4 regions of the Janthinobacterium breve genome follow, and region 4 is predicted to be linked to each of the others. Evidence: predicted binding sites of a transcription regulator. Region 4 holds the regulator's gene; each other region holds the start of a gene.
What was found. Region 4 encodes FNR, which switches genes on or off when oxygen is low (the NO sensors DNR and NnrR bind a similar motif). Its sites were predicted from a motif close to TTGATNNNNATCAA; they were not measured.

Region 1: a site for FNR is predicted at 2,347-2,360, ahead of ACQ4W0_RS14970 (XrtA system polysaccharide chain length determinant). Genes of this name have one in related genera too.
Region 2: a site for FNR is predicted at 1,731-1,744, ahead of ACQ4W0_RS16295 (hemerythrin domain-containing protein). Genes of this name have one in related genera too.
Region 3: a site for FNR is predicted at 1,387-1,400, ahead of ACQ4W0_RS01270 (universal stress protein). Genes of this name have one in related genera too.

Annotation. Positions count from the first base shown of each region.
Region 1 covers NZ_JBNYXY010000007.1:112,347-116,556, reverse strand. Annotated here, with positions in the region: gene ACQ4W0_RS14985 (S1 family peptidase) at 1-672, shown strand, start outside; gene ACQ4W0_RS14980 (N-acyl amino acid synthase FeeM domain-containing protein) at 676-1,422, opposite strand; gene ACQ4W0_RS14975 (XrtA/PEP-CTERM system exopolysaccharide export protein) at 1,623-2,156, opposite strand; gene ACQ4W0_RS14970 (XrtA system polysaccharide chain length determinant) at 2,500-4,029, shown strand; gene ACQ4W0_RS14965 (XrtA-associated tyrosine autokinase) at 4,050-4,210, shown strand, end outside.
Region 2 covers NZ_JBNYXY010000007.1:408,344-412,553, reverse strand. Annotated here, with positions in the region: gene prsK (XrtA/PEP-CTERM system histidine kinase PrsK) at 1-280, shown strand, start outside; gene prsR (PEP-CTERM-box response regulator transcription factor) at 293-1,648, shown strand; gene ACQ4W0_RS16295 (hemerythrin domain-containing protein) at 1,754-2,197, shown strand; gene ACQ4W0_RS16290 (hypothetical protein) at 2,233-3,147, shown strand; gene ACQ4W0_RS16285 (DUF1439 domain-containing protein) at 3,352-3,921, shown strand; gene ACQ4W0_RS16280 (DUF7661 family protein) at 3,923-4,159, opposite strand.
Region 3 covers NZ_JBNYXY010000001.1:261,350-265,559, forward strand. Annotated here, with positions in the region: gene ACQ4W0_RS01260 (M56 family metallopeptidase) at 1-687, shown strand, start outside; gene ACQ4W0_RS01265 (hypothetical protein) at 754-1,254, shown strand; gene ACQ4W0_RS01270 (universal stress protein) at 1,565-2,179, shown strand; gene ACQ4W0_RS01275 (NADP-dependent malic enzyme) at 2,234-4,210, opposite strand, start outside.
Region 4 covers NZ_JBNYXY010000011.1:232,614-236,823, reverse strand. Annotated here, with positions in the region: gene ccoG (cytochrome c oxidase accessory protein CcoG) at 1-913, shown strand, start outside; gene ACQ4W0_RS23190 (FixH family protein) at 1,016-1,540, shown strand; gene fnr (fumarate/nitrate reduction transcriptional regulator Fnr) at 1,544-2,302, opposite strand; gene ACQ4W0_RS23180 (response regulator) at 2,542-4,210, shown strand, end outside.

The DNA of each region.
Region 1 (4,210 bases), on a different contig from region 4:
ATCAAACCGTCCATCGTCGGCGTGGGCAGCCTGCAAAAGACGCGCACGCCGCCCTTGAACTTCATCGGCACGGGCTTCGTGGCGGGCGACGGCTTGAGCGTGCTGACTTGCGCCCACGTGATCCAGAAACTGCTCGACGCCAATCCGGACGAAGTCATCGGCATTCTCACGGGCCAGGGCGAGACGGCGCAATTCCGTCAGGCCAAAGTGCAGGTGCTGGACACGGAACACGACCTGGCCTTGCTGCGCCTGGCGGGCGCGCCGCTGCCTGCCCTGGCGCTGGGCGACGCGGCCACGGTGCGCGAAGGCCAGGCCATGGCGTTTACGGGATTTCCTCTGGGAGCCTTGCTGGGCTTACATCACGTCACGCACCGCGCTACCGTGTCGTCGCTGACGCCGGTGGTCACGCCCAGCGACAATGCGCAGCGCCTCGACCCGCGGCGCCTGGCGCAACTAAAAAAAACACCGTACATCGTGTTCCAGCTGGATGCGACGGCATATCCGGGCAGCAGCGGCAGCCCCCTGTTCGATCCCGAGACCGGTCTCGTCTACGGCATCGTTAATATGGTGTATGTCAAAGGCTTGAAAGAGGCCGCCATCAGCGCACCCAGCGGCATCACGTATGCGATTCCGGGCAGCCACATGCAGGCGATCATGCTGAAAAATAAATGAGTGTCAGTTGCGCCCCTGCCTGAGCCGGTCGGTGATGCCGGGTTCATCCCATGTCGGAAAAAAAAAGGGGTAAAACGATCGTTCACCCCCATGCTGTTCCATCATGCCGCCGTACTTGCTGATCTGGGCCCCCATGTAATCGAGGTCCAGGCGCAGCAGCACGGCCGGCGCCCCCACGCGCGTACACTCTCGCTCGCCGCCAAAATCCTTGAAACCGAGCATGCGCTTGTAAAACACCACATGGCGTGGATTAACTTCAATCACGTAATCCGTAAAGCCATGAATATTGTGGGCATAGATATAAGAAATATGAATCAGCGCCGCAAACACGCGCTTGCTCACGCCCTTGTCGATGGCCAGGCGCGACGGTTCGCACAGGCGCCGGCCCTGCTCGCGCAGCACGTCGAGCTTGTCGCGGAAGTTTTCATCGGCGGGCAAGCCCGTCTCGTCATTGTCCAGGCACAAGGTCATGGTGCCGACGGTGGAGCCCGCCGTTTCCGCAAACAGGGTGATTTTATTCAGTGCATGCGCGATGCCGGGATCGACGGCATAGCCGCGCCAGCCGTACATCTTGCGGATCAGCAAACTGGCCGCTTCGCGCCGGCCACGCGAATTGGCCATGCGGATATGAAAACGCTGCAGGTCGAGCTCGTGCTCCATGGCCGGGTCGATCTGCCCCTCGCCCACTACCAGGTCACTGAAGGTGCCTGGCGTGTCGAAGGAAATAATGGGTTCATCTTGAAAGCTCATCTTGTCCTCACGTTCATCGGCCGCCGTCGAGACGGACTGAAGCCAATGCCTTGTGACAAGAAAAAAACCAGAAAAGTTCCCAACATCAGCTAAAAAAACAGAAGAAATTTATCTTTAGATAGCAAAAATGCACGCTGAAATTTGCCGAAAAGTACAAAAAGACAAATATATGTGCTGTTTTGACATTGCTGAGATCGCTACTAAAAGAAGCTCTCCGGTATCAACAGCACGTCGCCCGGCCGCATCATGACGTTGGCGGAAATATCGCCATGCTTGAGCAGGTCCTCCAGGCGCACGCCCAGCTGCTGCTGGCTGCCGTCGCGCATGCGGATGATGCTGGCCTTGTTGCCGGCGGCAAAGTCAGTGATGCCGCCGACGGCGATCAGCACGTCCATCAGCGACATGCCCAGCCGGTACGGCAGCGCCTGCGGCTTCGCCGCCTCGCCGATGACCCGGATCTGCTCGCCGTACGGGCCCGAGAAATTGGTGACAATCACCGTCACCACCGGTTGCTGGATGAACTTGCCCAGGGCTTGCTCGATGTCGCGCGCCAACTGGGTCGAGGTCTTGCCGCTGGCGGCCAGATCCTCCAACAGCGGCGTGGTGATCTTGCCGTCCGGCCGCACGGCCACCGTCAGCGACACTTCCGGATTGCGCCAGACAATGATGTTGACGGAGTCGCCAGGGCCGATCAGGTAATCGTGCATGGGCGCGCTGTCGTCGGCCGGCGCCAGCGGATAGCGTGTGCGGCAGCCCCCCCAGCAAGCTGGCGCTAGCCGCCAGTACCAGCGTGTGGCAGACAAATGCACGGCGAAACGGATTCATGCGGGACCTCTTCGAGTCGATGACGCGTCCATGGCCGGCCCCGCAGAACCAGCCTGGGCCGCGAACTTCCTATGATTATTAAAACCCGGCAAGTGAACCTTGAGGCGTATCAAGAAGCAATCATCTTGGGAAATCTTGCTCGACAGGCGCCCTATACTTTGCTTACTCAACAGGCAAGCATTTCTTGCAAGACGCCGTTGTCCGCGCCGCCCAGCCATCGACCGTGCAGCACCGTCACCAGAAGGAAGCGACATGGAGCAATTGATACAGCAACTGCTTTCCAGCCTGAAAGGCATCTGGAAGTACCGCTGGCATGCGGTGCTGGTGGCGTGGCTGGTGGCGATAGTCGGCTTCATCAAGGTGATCACCCTGCCCGACGACTTCCAGACGTCGGCGCGCGTGTTTGTCGATACGCAAACCATCCTCAAGCCGCTCTTGGCCGGCATGACCAGCGTGCCGAACACGGAACAACAGGTGGCCATCATGAGCCGCACCCTGCTCAGCCGCCCGAACGTGGAGCGCGTCATGCGCATGGTCGATCTCGACCTCGATTCGAAGACCGTGGGCGAACACGAAGCCCGGCTCGATGAGCTGATGAGCCGCATCAAGATCACCGGCACCAACGCCTACGACATCTACACCATCAGCTACAGCGGGCGCGACCCGAAGCTGGTGCGCGACGTGGTGCAAAGCCTGCTGACCATCTTTGTCGAAGGCAGTTTCCAGGGCAAGAAGGGCGATTCGCAGAAAGCCGTGCAATTCATCGACGAGCAGATCAAGAATTACGAGGACAAGCTGAGCGCGGCGGAAAACCTGGTGAAGGAATTCAAGATCCGCAACAACCTGCTGCTGCCGCGCCAGGGCATCGACTATGGCAGCCAGCTGCTGATGTCATCCGATAGCCTGAACAATGCCAAGCTGGAACTGGTCGAGGCGGAACAATCGCGCAAGGCCATCCTGAGCCAGATCGAGGGCGACGAGCCCGTACTCGACCTGGAGCCGAACGCGGCGGCCATCACGAATCCGGAACTCGACGAGCGCATCGCCTCACTCAACAAGAACCTCGACAGCCTGCGCATGCAATTTACGGAGTTGCATCCCGACATCATCGCCTCGAAGCGCCTCATTGCCCAACTGGAAGAGCGCAAGATCGAGGAAAGCAAGCTGAAAACGGCATCCGGCGACCCGGGCAAGAACTACAGCCCCATGCTGCAGCAACTGAAGGTGGCGCTGACGGACGCGGACGCCAAGGTGGCCGCCATCCGCGCCCGCGTGCAGGAATACAACGCGCGCAATGAGCGCCTGCTGGCGCAAAGCAATGCCGTGCCCGAGGTGGAATCGCAGCTGGCGCAACTGAACCGCGACTACATCATCAACAAGGAAAACTATGAAAAGCTGATCGGCCGGCGCGAAGCGGCCAAGCTGTCGGGCGAACTCAGTTCCACCACCGAGATGATGGCCTTCAAGATCATCGACCCGCCCACGGTGCAATATGCGCCCGTCGGCCCGAACCGTCCGCTGCTGTTCAGCGCGGCGCTGGGCGCGGGCCTGGTGGCCGGCATCGCCACGGCCCTCTTGATCAGCCAGGTGCGCCCCACCTTCCTCAGCCCCGCCGAACTTCGCGATGCCACGGGCTTGAACGTGCTGGGCACGGTATCGATGAACTGGACGCCGCTGCAGCAGGTGCGCCGCCGCCGCGCCCGCTATGGCTTTGCCGGCTGCCTGGGCAGCCTGTTCGTGCTGTACGGCGGGGTCATGACGGCTGCGCTGCTCAAATTCTAGACCACGCCACGGGAGCGACGATGACCAGCAAGGAGCGCAGCAGCAAGGACAGCGGCAGGCAGGAACCCCTCATCCTGGGCGTCGCCGAAGCCCCCGCGCCGTACGCAGCGGACAGCGCGAATGACACCGACGGCGCGGACACCCTGGCGGCGGCCGGCAACCCCCAGTACCGGCCCCTGAA
Region 2 (4,210 bases), on a different contig from region 4:
CATCGAGGCCACGGCCAGCGATGGCAAGGTGGCCGTGCGGTTGCGGCGTGTACAGCACACGGCCGTGGTCGAACTCGACGATACGGGGCAGGGCATGAGCGAACAGTTCATCCGCGAACGCCTGTTCAAACCGTTTGACACGACCAAAACGGCAGGCATGGGCATCGGCGTGTTCGAAAGCCGCGAATACCTGCGCGAAGTGGGCGGCAGCCTGGAAGTGCGCAGCGAGCCGCAAGTGGGCACCACGTTTCGCGTGATCCTGCCGCTGCACGCGGCCTAGCAAAGGAGTGCCATGGGCAAACAGAAACTGCTGGTCATCGAAGACGATCCCGGCTTGCAAAAGCAGCTGCACTGGAGTTTTGACGGCTACGAGGTCTTGCTGGCGGGCGAGCGCGAGGCGGCGCTGGCGCTGGTGCGGCGCCACCAGCCTGCCGTGGTGACGATGGACCTGGGCTTGCCGCCCGATCCGGACGGGGCCACGGAAGGTCTGGCCACCTTGCAACACATCCTCGCGCTGGCGCCGGACACCAAGGTCATTATCCTGTCGGGCAACCAGGAGCGCGCGCATGCGTTAAAGGCCATCGCCCTGGGCGCCTACGATTTCCACCAGAAACCGTTCGAGGCCGACATGCTGGGCCTGGTCATCGCCCGCGCGTTCTACCTGCACGCCATGCAGCAGGAAAACCGCCGCATGCTGCAGACGCAGGCGGACTCGCCGCTGGCCGGCATCGTCAGCCGCGACCCCGGCATGCTGAAACTGTGCCGCAGCGTGGAAAAAGTCGCGCCATCGTCGGCCAGCGTGATGCTGCTGGGCGACTCGGGCAGCGGCAAGGAGCTGATTGCGCGGGGCTTGCATGCGCTGTCCAGCCGCCACGCGCAGCGTTTCATTGCCATCAACTGCGCGGCGATTCCCGAAAACCTGCTGGAAAGCGAGCTCTTCGGCTATGAGCGGGGGGCATTTACGGGCGCGGCGCGGCAAACCCTGGGCAAGATCGAACTGGCCCACGGCGGCACTTTCTTTCTCGACGAGGTCGGCGACATGCCGATGGCGCTGCAGGCGAAACTGCTGCGCTTCCTGCAGGAGCGGGTTATCGAGCGCGTGGGCGGGCGCGCCGAGATCGCCGTCGACGTGCGCATCGTCTGCGCCACGCACCAGGACTTGAAGATGCTGGCGGAACAGGGACGTTTCCGCGAAGACCTGTTTTACCGCCTCAGCGAAATCGTCTTGCGCATTCCGCCCCTGCGCGAACGGGCCGGCGATTGCGCCTTGCTGGCCCACCATTTCAAGAACAAGTTCTGCGCCAGCGAAGGGCGCGGCAGCCTGCATTTCAGCGCAGGCGCGCTGCAGCTGATCGAAAGCTACGGCTGGCCCGGCAATGTGCGCGAGGTGGAAAACTGCATTAGGCGGGCAGTCATCATGTGCGACGGACCGCAGATCGCCGCCGACGACCTGGGCTTGCCCGCCAGTGCCCAGGCGGCACCCCAGGATGAGCCGCTGAACCTGCGCCAGGCCCGCGAAGCGGCCGAATACAAGGTCATGGTGCGCGCGCTGGCGCGGGCCGACGGCAATATCGCCCGCGCGGCCGAGCTGCTGGGCGTGAGCCGGCCCACGCTGTACGACCTGATGGGCCACCACGGCATCAAGTAGGTGCAGGATACTGATATGAATTGAATATCAAGTTTGTGTAAGGCGTCGCACATACGCTGGCGCTGCCTTGGCGCATCCTTATTTCATCTACAACAAGGAGGCGCCATGAATGCGATCAGTTTATTAATGCAGGACCATAAGGCTGTCAAAGCCTTGTTTGCCCAATATGAAGGCTTGAGCGACCGCTCATTTGCCACCAAGAAAAAGCTGGCCGACCAGATTTGCCAGGAATTGACCGTACACACGCAGTTGGAAGAAGAGATTTTCTACCCGGCCGTGCGCCGCCCCATCCACGACGGCGATTTGATGGACGAGGCCGTCGTCGAGCACGCGAGCGCCAAGGAACTGATTGCGCAAATCGAAGCGATGGACCCCGCCGACGACCTGTACGACGCCAAGGTCAAGGTGCTGTCCGAGCAGATAGAACACCACGTCAAGAAAGAAGAGGGCGACATGTTTCCCAAGGTGCGCCATACGGCCGTCGACCTCGATGCGCTGGGCCGGGAAATGGCCGCACGCAAGGAACAGCTGACGAGCAGCGCCGCCTGAGCGCCTAAAAACATTACCAACCAAGGGAGAATTCCATGCAAGCTACACAATTGTCCGTGTCGGACCTGAACAATCCGGGCGTTTCCTGGGGCGCCGTGCTGGCGGGCGCAGCCGCCGCCGCCGCCTTGTCCTTCATCCTGCTGATCCTCGGCGTGGGCCTGGGCCTATCGTCCGTGTCACCGTGGTCGTTCAACGCCACGGCCATCGGCGTGTCGACCATCGCCTGGCTGGCTTTCATGCAACTGGCCGCGTCCGGCATCGGCGGCTACATGGCAGGCCGTTTGCGCGTGAAATGGAGTTCCATCCACACGGATGAAGTGCATTTCCGCGATACGGCGCACGGCTTGCTGGCCTGGGCCGTGGCCACCCTGATCACCGTGGCCGTGCTGGCCGGCGGCACGCGGGCCGTGCTCAGCGGCGCCATCGACGCGGGCAGCGGCGTGGCGGCGGCAGTGTCCCCGGTCGCAGCGGCTGGTGCTGCGGGCGCCAAACAAGGCGAGGGTGGCGGCGCCAATCCGCTCGATTATTTCTCGGACATGCTGCTGCGCGCCGCTCCTGCCGCTGGCACGCCAGCGCCAACAACTGCCGGCGTCACGCTCGCCGACCAGCGCGTGGAAATCGGCAAGATCTTCGCCACGGGCCTGTCCAAGGGCAACCTGGCTGCCGATGACCGCGCCTACCTGGGCCAGGTCGTGGCCAGCCGCACGGGCTTGACGCAGGCTGAAGCGGAAGCGCGCGTTGACGCCGTCTACGCGCGCGCCGCCAAGGCCGCCGCCGATGCGAAGGCGGCTGCCCAGCAAGCGGCGGAAACGGCCCGCAAGGCCGGTGCCCATACGGCCCTGTGGATGTTCGTCGCCTTGCTGCTGGGCGCTTTCGTGGCCAGCCTGGCGGCAACGTTCGGCGGCCGCCAGCGCGACCATGAGCGCGTGCTGCGCCATGTGACCATTTAAATCATCCATTTCAATCTAGGAGACTGCCATGCGTTCCATCCTCTTGCTGCTGCTGGGCATTCCATTGCCCATCGTCATACTGATCGCCTTGTTCGTGCATTAAGACGCAGACGTAAAAGAACGGCGCCCGCCGCAAGCCGGGCGCCGTTTGTGTTGAAGCCGGCGCATGTGTAAGATGGCGCCATCTTTCCACCGAGACTATCCATGAATGTGACCGCTATCCGTCCCTTGCTGAAAACCGCCGCCATCGCCGCTTTTGCCTGTACTGTGCTGGCCTCGTGTTCCACCCTGATCGGCCCGCGCGACGTCAACGTGTCGCTGAGCAAGATGCAGCAAGGCCTGGAGCGCCGCTTTCCCATCGACAAGCGCGTGCTGTCCGTGCTGGACGTCAAGCTGACCCACCCGCAACTGTCCTTGCAGCCCGAGCGTGAACGTGTGGCCCTCAGCGTGGACGCCAGCGTTCTGCCGCCTTTCATCCGCCAGAGCTGGCGCGGCAGCCTGGCCATGTCGGGCCGTTTGGTGCTCGACGCCCAGCGCAACGCCGTCTTCCTGAGCGAAGCGAGCGTGGACAAGGTAAGCATCGACGGCATGGATGAAGCGCAGCAGCGCCAGTTCGCCAAGGTGGCCAGCCTGGTGGCCGACCAGCTCATGCATGAAACGCCCATCTACACCTTCAAGCCCGATGAATTGCGCTATGCGGGCGTGCAGTTCGTGCCCACGCAGATCAGGACCACGGGAAACGGGCTGACAGTGACGTTCGAGCCGGTGAAATAGGCTAGGCCTCGACCGCTGGCGAGCTGATTTGCGTTGCCGTGTTATTGCGCGGCGTCGCCTCTTCATGGAACAGGTCAGCCAGGTATTCGCACAGCGCATCGGCTTGAATATCGTCCGGAATAATGAAATCGGCGGGCCGGCGCTTGCCTTCCGCGCCGAGATAGAATGCGCGCCAGGCGCCCGGATTTCCCCGGATGGCAATCAGCGTGCCGAAAATATTGAATCTGCATTCCTGCATCAAGCTGCTCCAGTCTGAGAGATAGGCGAAGAGATATGGGGCGCGGTTGGC
Region 3 (4,210 bases), on a different contig from region 4:
CGCGCCGAGCGCCTGCTGCAGCGGCGCGGGCGCACGACGCGCTGGCTGTGGCTGACAGCCATCGCCGCCTCCGTGCTGCTGCCGCTGGCATGGCTGCCCGGCGTGCTGGCGGCCATGCCGGCGGAACAGGCGCAGCTGAAACTGGGCTGGTTTGTCTTGTCGGTGGGCATGCTGCTGCTGTTGGCGCTGCGCAGCGTCTGGCTGCTGTCGCACCAGCGCCGCTGGCAAAAAACATCGTTGCTGGGCACGCCCGTATTTCTCAGCGGCGGCATCGGTCCCTGCGTGGCGGGGCTGCTGCGGCCGCGCATCGTGATGCCCGTCTGGCTGTCGCTGATTCCACCCGAGCAACAGGCGCTGCTGCTGGCGCACGAGCAATGCCGGCTGGCCGCGCGCGACCCGCAATGGCTGGCCCTGGCGCATGCCTTGATTATTCTCATGCCGTGGAACTTGCCCCTGTGGTGGCAGTTGCACCGGCTGCGCTTTGCCATCGAGGTCGATTGCGACGCGCGCATGCTGGCGCACGGCCACGCGCTGCGCGACTATGCCATCGTCCTGCGCCGGCACGGCCAGTATTATTCCGGCTTGACGGGCGCCTCGCCCATCGTGCTGAGTGACCCGCTGGCGCTGCGCCGGCGGCGCCGCATCATGGCGAGGATTATCCAGGGCCGCACGGCGAACTTGCTATAGTAGCGGCAGCGACGCGCTGCGGGTTTGCGCCCCCGGCTTACCCCCTTTAGAAATCAGAGAGATACCATGCTTTACCTGCTTGCCATCGTGATCGTCATCGCCCTGCTGTACTACGTCTTCAGCGGTCGCACGCCCGTCAAACCGCTGCACAAGCCGCTCGTCTCGGTGCGCCAGTACGTGCCGGCGATACCTGCGGGCGCGCCCGCGCACCACTGGAACGATGAGGGCCGCTTTGCGTCGGAAGTGGAAAACGAATCGATGTACCAGCCCGCCATCGCCAAACTGGCCGGCGAGCATGGCCCTGGCAACGCGGAAGAAAAATGCCTGGCCCTGCTCGTCTGCGACGATGCCAATCCGTTCCAGGACAAGGCCATCGCCGTCTTCATCGATGGCCAGCTGGTTGGCTATCTGTCGCACAACGACGCCCTGCGCCTGCGCCGCAACCTGGGCCGCCAGGACCTGGTGGGCCAGCTGACCTCGTGCGACGCCGTCATCCGCGGCGGCGGCCTGTGGAATGGCAAGCGCCTGTCGTATGCCGTGTGGCTGGACTTGCAGCCCTACAATTAAGTGAACTCCCGCCACGGCCAGCGTTGTTGCGTCACACAAGGAAGTGCCGACACGATGCTGCCGACGCCGATGCAGACCACTGGAAGTAGCATGGAGTTCAATGCCATTATGGCTGGCGGTGGGCCAAGCCTTTTGATGCACATCAAATAGATCGCCATTTACGGGCGATGGCCTTGCAGATGGCCGTCGCCCGTGTTTTTTTGACCCATATCAAGCCCAGCATAAGAAAATCGCCGCCAGGCACGGCAACGCTGGACTTGTCCGTGTTGTCTTTTTAGCCTTGTTGCTATCCTGGCTATCGAATGACAATATGGCTTACAAATCCATCCTCGTCCACGCCGACCTGTCGCGCCATGCGCCGCAGCGCATCGCCATCGCCGCGCGGCTGGCGCACGCGCACCAGGCGCACCTGATCGGCGCGGCTATGACGGGCATGTCGCGCTTTTACCTGGAAAACAACCGCGGCATGCGCGGCGCGGCCGCGGCGACGCAGATTTCGGCGCTGCACCGGCATGCCCAGGCGGCGCTGGACCAGTTTACGGAAGTCAACAGCACTGTGGTGGTGGCCTGGGATGGCAGCATGGAAGCGACGCGCGCCATCGGCCACTCCCTGCCCCTGCTGCGCGCGGCGCGCCTGGTGGTGCTGGCCCTGCTGCACCCGCCGACCGGCCATGCGCAGCCGGCCCGCCATCCGGGCGCCGACATCGCCGCCTACCTGAGCCGCCATGGCGTGCCCGTCGAAGTGCGTCAGACCATCACTACGGGCGACATCGGCGCCGCGCTGCTGGCCACGGCCGCCGAAGTGCATGCGGGCCTGCTGGTGATGGGCGGCTACGGCCACGCGCGCTTCCGCGAAATCCTGCTGGGCGGCGTGACGGAAACCGTGCTGCGCCAGATGACACTGCCCGTGCTGATGGCGCATTGAGGTAAAAAAACCGCGCCACCCTGGCGGATGACGCGGCTTTTACTGAAGAACAGCTTACGCTTTACGCTGAGCGACCGCGTCCACGACACAGAGTGCCGTCATGTTGACGATGCGGCGCACAGTGGCCGATGGCGTCAAAATGTGCACGGGCTTGGCGCAGCCAAGCAGGATAGGACCGACCGCGACGCCGTTGCCGGCAGCAACTTTCACCAGATTGTAGGCGATGTTGGCCGATTCGATGTTCGGCATGACGAGCAGGTTGGCGTCGTGCTTCAGTGCCGAGTTTGGCATGATTTTCTGACGCAGCTTGCTGTCGAGGGCCGTATCGCCATGCATTTCGCCGTCGATTTCCAGATCCGGCGCGCGTTCCTTGATGATGGCCAGCGCGGCGCGCATCTTTTGCGCCGAAGCGCTGTCGCTGGAACCGAAGTTCGAGTGCGACAGCAGGGCCGCGCGCGGCGACAGGCCGAAACGGGTCATCTCTTCGGCAGCCATGATGGTGATCTCGGCCAATTGTTCGGCGTCCGGGTTTTCATTGACGTGCGTGTCAACCATCACCAGCTGGCGCTCCGGCATGATCAGCACGTTCATGGCCGCGTAGACATTGCTGCCGGCGCGCTTGCCCAGCACCTGGTCGATGTATTTCAGGTGCAGCTGGGTGGTGCCGAAGGTGCCGCAGATCATGCCGTCGGCATCGCCCTTGTGGATCATCATCGAACCGATCAGGGTGTGGCGGCGGCGCATTTCCAGTTTGGCGTATTCCTCGGTGACGCCCTTGCGGCTGGTCATGGCGTAATATGTGTTCCAGTATTCGCGATAGCGCTCGTCGAAGTCCGGGTTGATGACGTCGAAGTCGACGCCTTGCTTGAGGCGCAGGCCAAACTTCTGGATGCGCGCTTCGAGCACGGGTGGACGGCCCACCAGGATAGGACGCGCCAGTTTTTCATCGACCACCACTTGCACGGCGCGCAGTACGCGCTCTTCTTCGCCTTCGGCGTAGACGATGCGTTTGAGTTCGGCCGGCGTGGACTTGGCCATCAGGAACAGCGGCTTCATGAAGGTGCCGCTGCGGTAGACGAATTGCTGCAGGCTGTCCGCATACGCTTGCAAGTCCTTGATCGGACGCGTGGCGACGCCCGATTCCTCGGCCGCCTTGGCGACGGCCGGGGCGATCTTGATCAGCAAACGGGGATCGAACGGCATCGGGATCAGGTATTCAGGACCGAACGACAGGTTGCTGATACCGTAGGTGGTAGCGACGATGTCCGACTGCTCGGCATGCGCCAGGTCGGCGATCGCGTGCACCACGGCGATTTCCATCTCGCGCGTAATGGTGGTGGCGCCGCAATCGAGGGCGCCGCGGAAGATGTACGGGAAGCACAGCACGTTATTGACCTGGTTCGGATAGTCCGAACGGCCCGTGGCGATGATGGCGTCGCTGCGCACGGCCTTGACTTCTTCCGGCAGGATTTCCGGATTCGGGTTGGCCAGCGCCAGGATCAGCGGGTTCGGCGCCATCTTGCGCACCATGTCTTGTTTCAGCACGCCGCCGGCGGAAACGCCGAGGAAAATGTCTGCGTCCGGAATGACCTCGGCCAGGGTGCGCAGCGGCGTGTCTTGCGCGAAGCGTTCCTTGTCCGGGTCCATCAGTTCCGCGCGGCCCTTGTAGACGACGCCGGCCAGGTCGGTGACGTAGATATTCTTCAGCGGGAAGCCCAGGTCGACGATCAGGTCCAGGCAGGCCAGCGCTGCGGCGCCAGCGCCCGACACGACCAGCTTGCAGTCCTCGATTTTCTTGCCGACGGCTTTCAAGCCGTTCAGGATGGCCGCGCCGACGATGATGGCGGTGCCGTGCTGGTCGTCATGGAAAACGGGAATCTTCATGCGGTCGCGCAGCTGGCGCTCGATGTAAAAACACTCGGGCGCCTTGATGTCTTCCAGGTTCACGCCGCCGAAGGTCGGTTCCAGCGAAGCGATGATGTCAACCAGTTTATCCGGGTCCATCTCGTTGATTTCGATGTCGAAGACGTC
Region 4 (4,210 bases):
GGGCTTTACCTTTGTCGGCTACTTCACGCCGATCAAGGACCTGGCGCAGGCGGTGACCACCCTCAATTTCGGTCCCTGGGAATGGTTCTGGGTCTTGTTCTACAGCCTGGCAACCTACGGCAACGCGGGCTGGCTGCGCGAGCAGGTGTGCAAATACATGTGCCCCTACGCGCGCTTCCAGAGCGCCATGTTCGACCAGGACACCCTGATCATCACCTACGATACCAAGCGCGGCGAACCGCGTGGCGCCATCAGTAAGAAGGCCGGCAACAACGACAAGCTGGGCGACTGCATCGACTGCACCCTGTGCGTGCAGGTGTGTCCGACCGGCATCGATATCCGCAACGGCCTTCAGTATGAATGCATCGGCTGCGCCGCCTGCGTCGATGCCTGCAACAGCGTGATGGACAAGGTCGAGCGGCCACGGGGACTGGTACGCTACAGTACCGACCATGCGATGGAAAACAACTTCAGTTCGAAGCAGATACGCCAGCGCGCCATGCGTCCGCGCGTGCTGATCTACACCTCCATCCTGGCCCTGATCATCATCGCCGTGTGTACTTCGCTGGCCCTGCGCACGCCCCTGAAAATGGACGTCATCCGCGACCGCGGTTCGATGGGACGCGAAGTGGAAGACGGCATGATCGAGAACGTTTACCGTCTGCAGATCATGAACACTTCGGAGCAAACCCAGCACTTCAAGATCAGCGCTTCCGGCTTGCCGGGTCTGACCTTGCTGACGCGCGAAGAGGTGACCTTGCAGCCAACGGAAACGCTGGGCTGGCCTATCCGCCTGCGCGTGCCGCACGGCGTCGGCGAGAAGGGCTCGAACAAGATTGCCATCGAATTGCACTCGCTGGACGACCCATCGCTGCATGTGCGTGAAAGCGCGGTATTCATCGTGCCGCGCTAACAAGGAAAGGCGGACGGGGACCGGGTGCCCTCGCCGCCGCCACGAAGTTGTAGGAAGGCCAGTCCCCGGATGGGGATTGGCCAATTAATCAGGAGAAATACCATGTCCGACAGTCTCAAGCTGCAAGCCCCCGTTGCACCGTGGTACAAGCATCGCTGGCCTTGGCTGCTGATGATCGGTCCCGGCCTGTCCGTGGTCGTCGGCAGCTGCATGGCGTATATCGCGTTTACGCAGCCCGATGCGCTGGTGGTGGGTGATTATTACAAGCAGGGCAAGGCGATCAACCAGGACTTGCGGCGCGATACGATCGCCAGCGACCTGGCGATGGATACCAGCCTGTCCTATGATGTGGCGTCAGCGCGCCTCAGCGGTTCCGTGCACAGCTTCGGCAAGGCTTACCAGGGTCCGCTGCAGCTGCACCTGGCGCATGCGACCTTGCCGGAAAAGGATATCAAGCTGCTGGTGCAGCCCGATGCGGCCGGCAACTTCTCGGTAGCGCTGCCGATGCTCGAGCGCAGCCGCTGGCAAGTGCTGGTGGAAAACGACAAACGCGAGTGGCGCCTGTCCGGCATCTGGACCTGGCCCCTGCAGCGCAGCATCGCGCTGCACGCCGATGAAGAGCTGTAAGACTTACTTGCAGACGTCCGTGCCGGCCGTAATGGCTTTCAACTTGGCCGGCTGCAAGATCTCGATCTCGCGGTTGGAGACGCGCAGCCAGCCTTCTTTCTTGAATTTCGACAATAAACGGCTGACGCTCTCGATGGTCAGCCCCAGGTAATTGCCGATTTCCTCGCGCGACATGCGCAGCTGAAATTTGCTGGCCGAATAGCCGCGCGCTTCATAGCGCGAGGCCAGGTTGACGATAAAGGCGGCAAAACGCTGCGTCGCCTGCATATTGCCCAGCAACAGCATCACGCTTTGCTCGCGCGTGATTTCCTGGCTCATCATGCGGTGGAAATGGCGCAGCAGGGTCGGCATATTGCCCAGCAATTGTTCCAGGCTGGAAAACGGAATTTCACACACTTCGCTGTCTTCCAGCGCCACCGCATTACAGTGGTGGCGATCGGCGCTGATGGCGTCCATGCCCAGCAGTTCGCCGGCCATCTGGAAACCCGTCACCTGCTCTTCGCCGCCCGGATTGATCTGGTACGTCTTGAAGTGCCCCAGGCGGATCGCGTACAGATTCTGGAACGAGTCGCCGATACGGAACAACGAAGCGCCGCGCACGATCTTGCGGCGGCGGCCGATGATCTGGTCCAGCCTGTCCATGTCGCCCACATCGAGGCCCATCGGCAGGCACAATTGATGCATGCTGCAGGTCGAGCATCGCGCACGCAACGCTTCCACGTTCACTGTGGGCAAGGTGGGAGTGAGTAGCGCTTCAGTCATGTCGTTACCTTTTAGAAAATGCAATAACGAGTTTACTGCATACACGGTTGCCGTGTGCCAATTTCACCGCAATTGCGCTGAATAAACGACGTTCTGACTTTAATTATCTGGCAACATCGTCAAAAGCCCATGCGGGGAGGGCAATTTGCGCGGCGCCGCTTGCCAAGTTGATGTATTGATAGGAAAATTCCTGACAGCATTATCTGCCGCCTGTGCCGCACGGTACTGAAAAGGAAATCATGAAGCCTCTCGGCATTAAAGCAAAAGTCGCGCTGGCCACCAGCCTGACCTCGATCGCCATGATCGCGCTGGTCACCATGATCCAGTTGCAGCACATGCGCGCCGACTTCACCAGAGTACTGCTGAGCCAGCAATCGTCCCTGATCACCCGCACCGCTGCCGAGCTCGACGACAAGCTGGGCATGCTGCTGCAGATCGTCACGCTGACGGCCAGGCAGCAGCCGCCGGAATTGATCGCCCAGCCCGCCCAATTGCGCGAATACTATGCGCGCCGCTCGATGCTGGTGCTGTTCGACGACGTGCTGGTGCTCGACGCGCAAGGCGCCGTCGTGGCCGACATGCCCCTCGTCACGGGACGCGCCGGCATCAACGTTGCCGAACGCGAATATTTCCAGACCGTCTTGCGCACGCGTCAACCCATGATCACCGAACCGATACTGGGCAAATCGAGCGGCATGCCCATCGTGCAGATGGTGGCGCCCGTGCTTGGCGCCAACGGCCAGGTGGTGGGCGTGGTGATCGGCGTGCTGCGCCTGTACAAGGATAACCTGCTGGGCCGCCTGCGCACGGAAAAGATCGGCAAGAGCGGCTATTACTTCATCATCACGCGCGACGCCGCGCCGCGCTACGTGCTGCACCCCGATACCAGCCGGCTGCTGCAGCCGCGCAAGCCGAACGCCAACCTGACGACCACACAGTTACTGAAGGAAGATGGTGAAGGCAGCATGGTCAGCACCAACAGCCGCGGCGTCACGGCCGTCAACAGCTTCAAGCGCCTGAAGTCCGTGAACTGGCTGCTGGCCGCCTCGCTGCCCGTCGAGGATGCCTTCGAACCGTTCGATGGTGTGCTGTACCGGCTGGTACTGTGGAGCATTCTCGCTTCGCTGCTGGCCGCTACCGTGCTGGGCTGGGTCACCGTGCGCCTGCTGTCGCCGCTGGTGCGCCTGCGCGACACCCTGCTCGCCCTGCGCACCAGCGGCAGCCGTTTCACCCCCGTACCGGTGCAGCAGCGCGACGAGATCGGCGAACTGACGGAAGCGTTCAACGGCCTGATGAGCGAACGCGACCGCCTGCAGCAGGAACTCGAATCGCGCGCGGCGGAGCTGGAACAGGAGCGCGACCGGGCCGAGGCGGCCAACCGCGCGAAGAGCGATTTCGTGGCCAACATGAGCCATGAAATCCGCACGCCCCTCAATGCCGTGCTGGGCATGGTGTATCTGCTGGGCAATACCAGGCTCGATACGGAACAGCGCAAGTATCTGACCATGGTGCGCGTGGCGGGCCAGTCGCTGCTGGGCATCCTCAACGACGTGCTCGACTATTCGAAGATCGAGGCGCGCCGCATGGAATTGTCGCCCGTCGAATTCGACCTCGATGAAGTGATGAATACCCTGGCCACGACGATGACCATGAATGCGGGCGAAAAGGAGCTGGAACTGGCCATCGCCGTCGAGCCCGACGTGCCGCGGCGCCTGGTGGGCGACGCCCAGCGCCTGCAGCAAGTCCTCGTCAACCTGGCCGGCAATGCCATCAAGTTCACCGAGAGCGGCGAAGTGGTAGTGGCCGTCAGCCTGGCCGAGAGCGGGCACGGGCGCGCCTGGCTGCGCTTCGAAGTGCGCGACACGGGCATCGGCATGACGGAATTGCAGCAACAGCAACTGTTTTCCG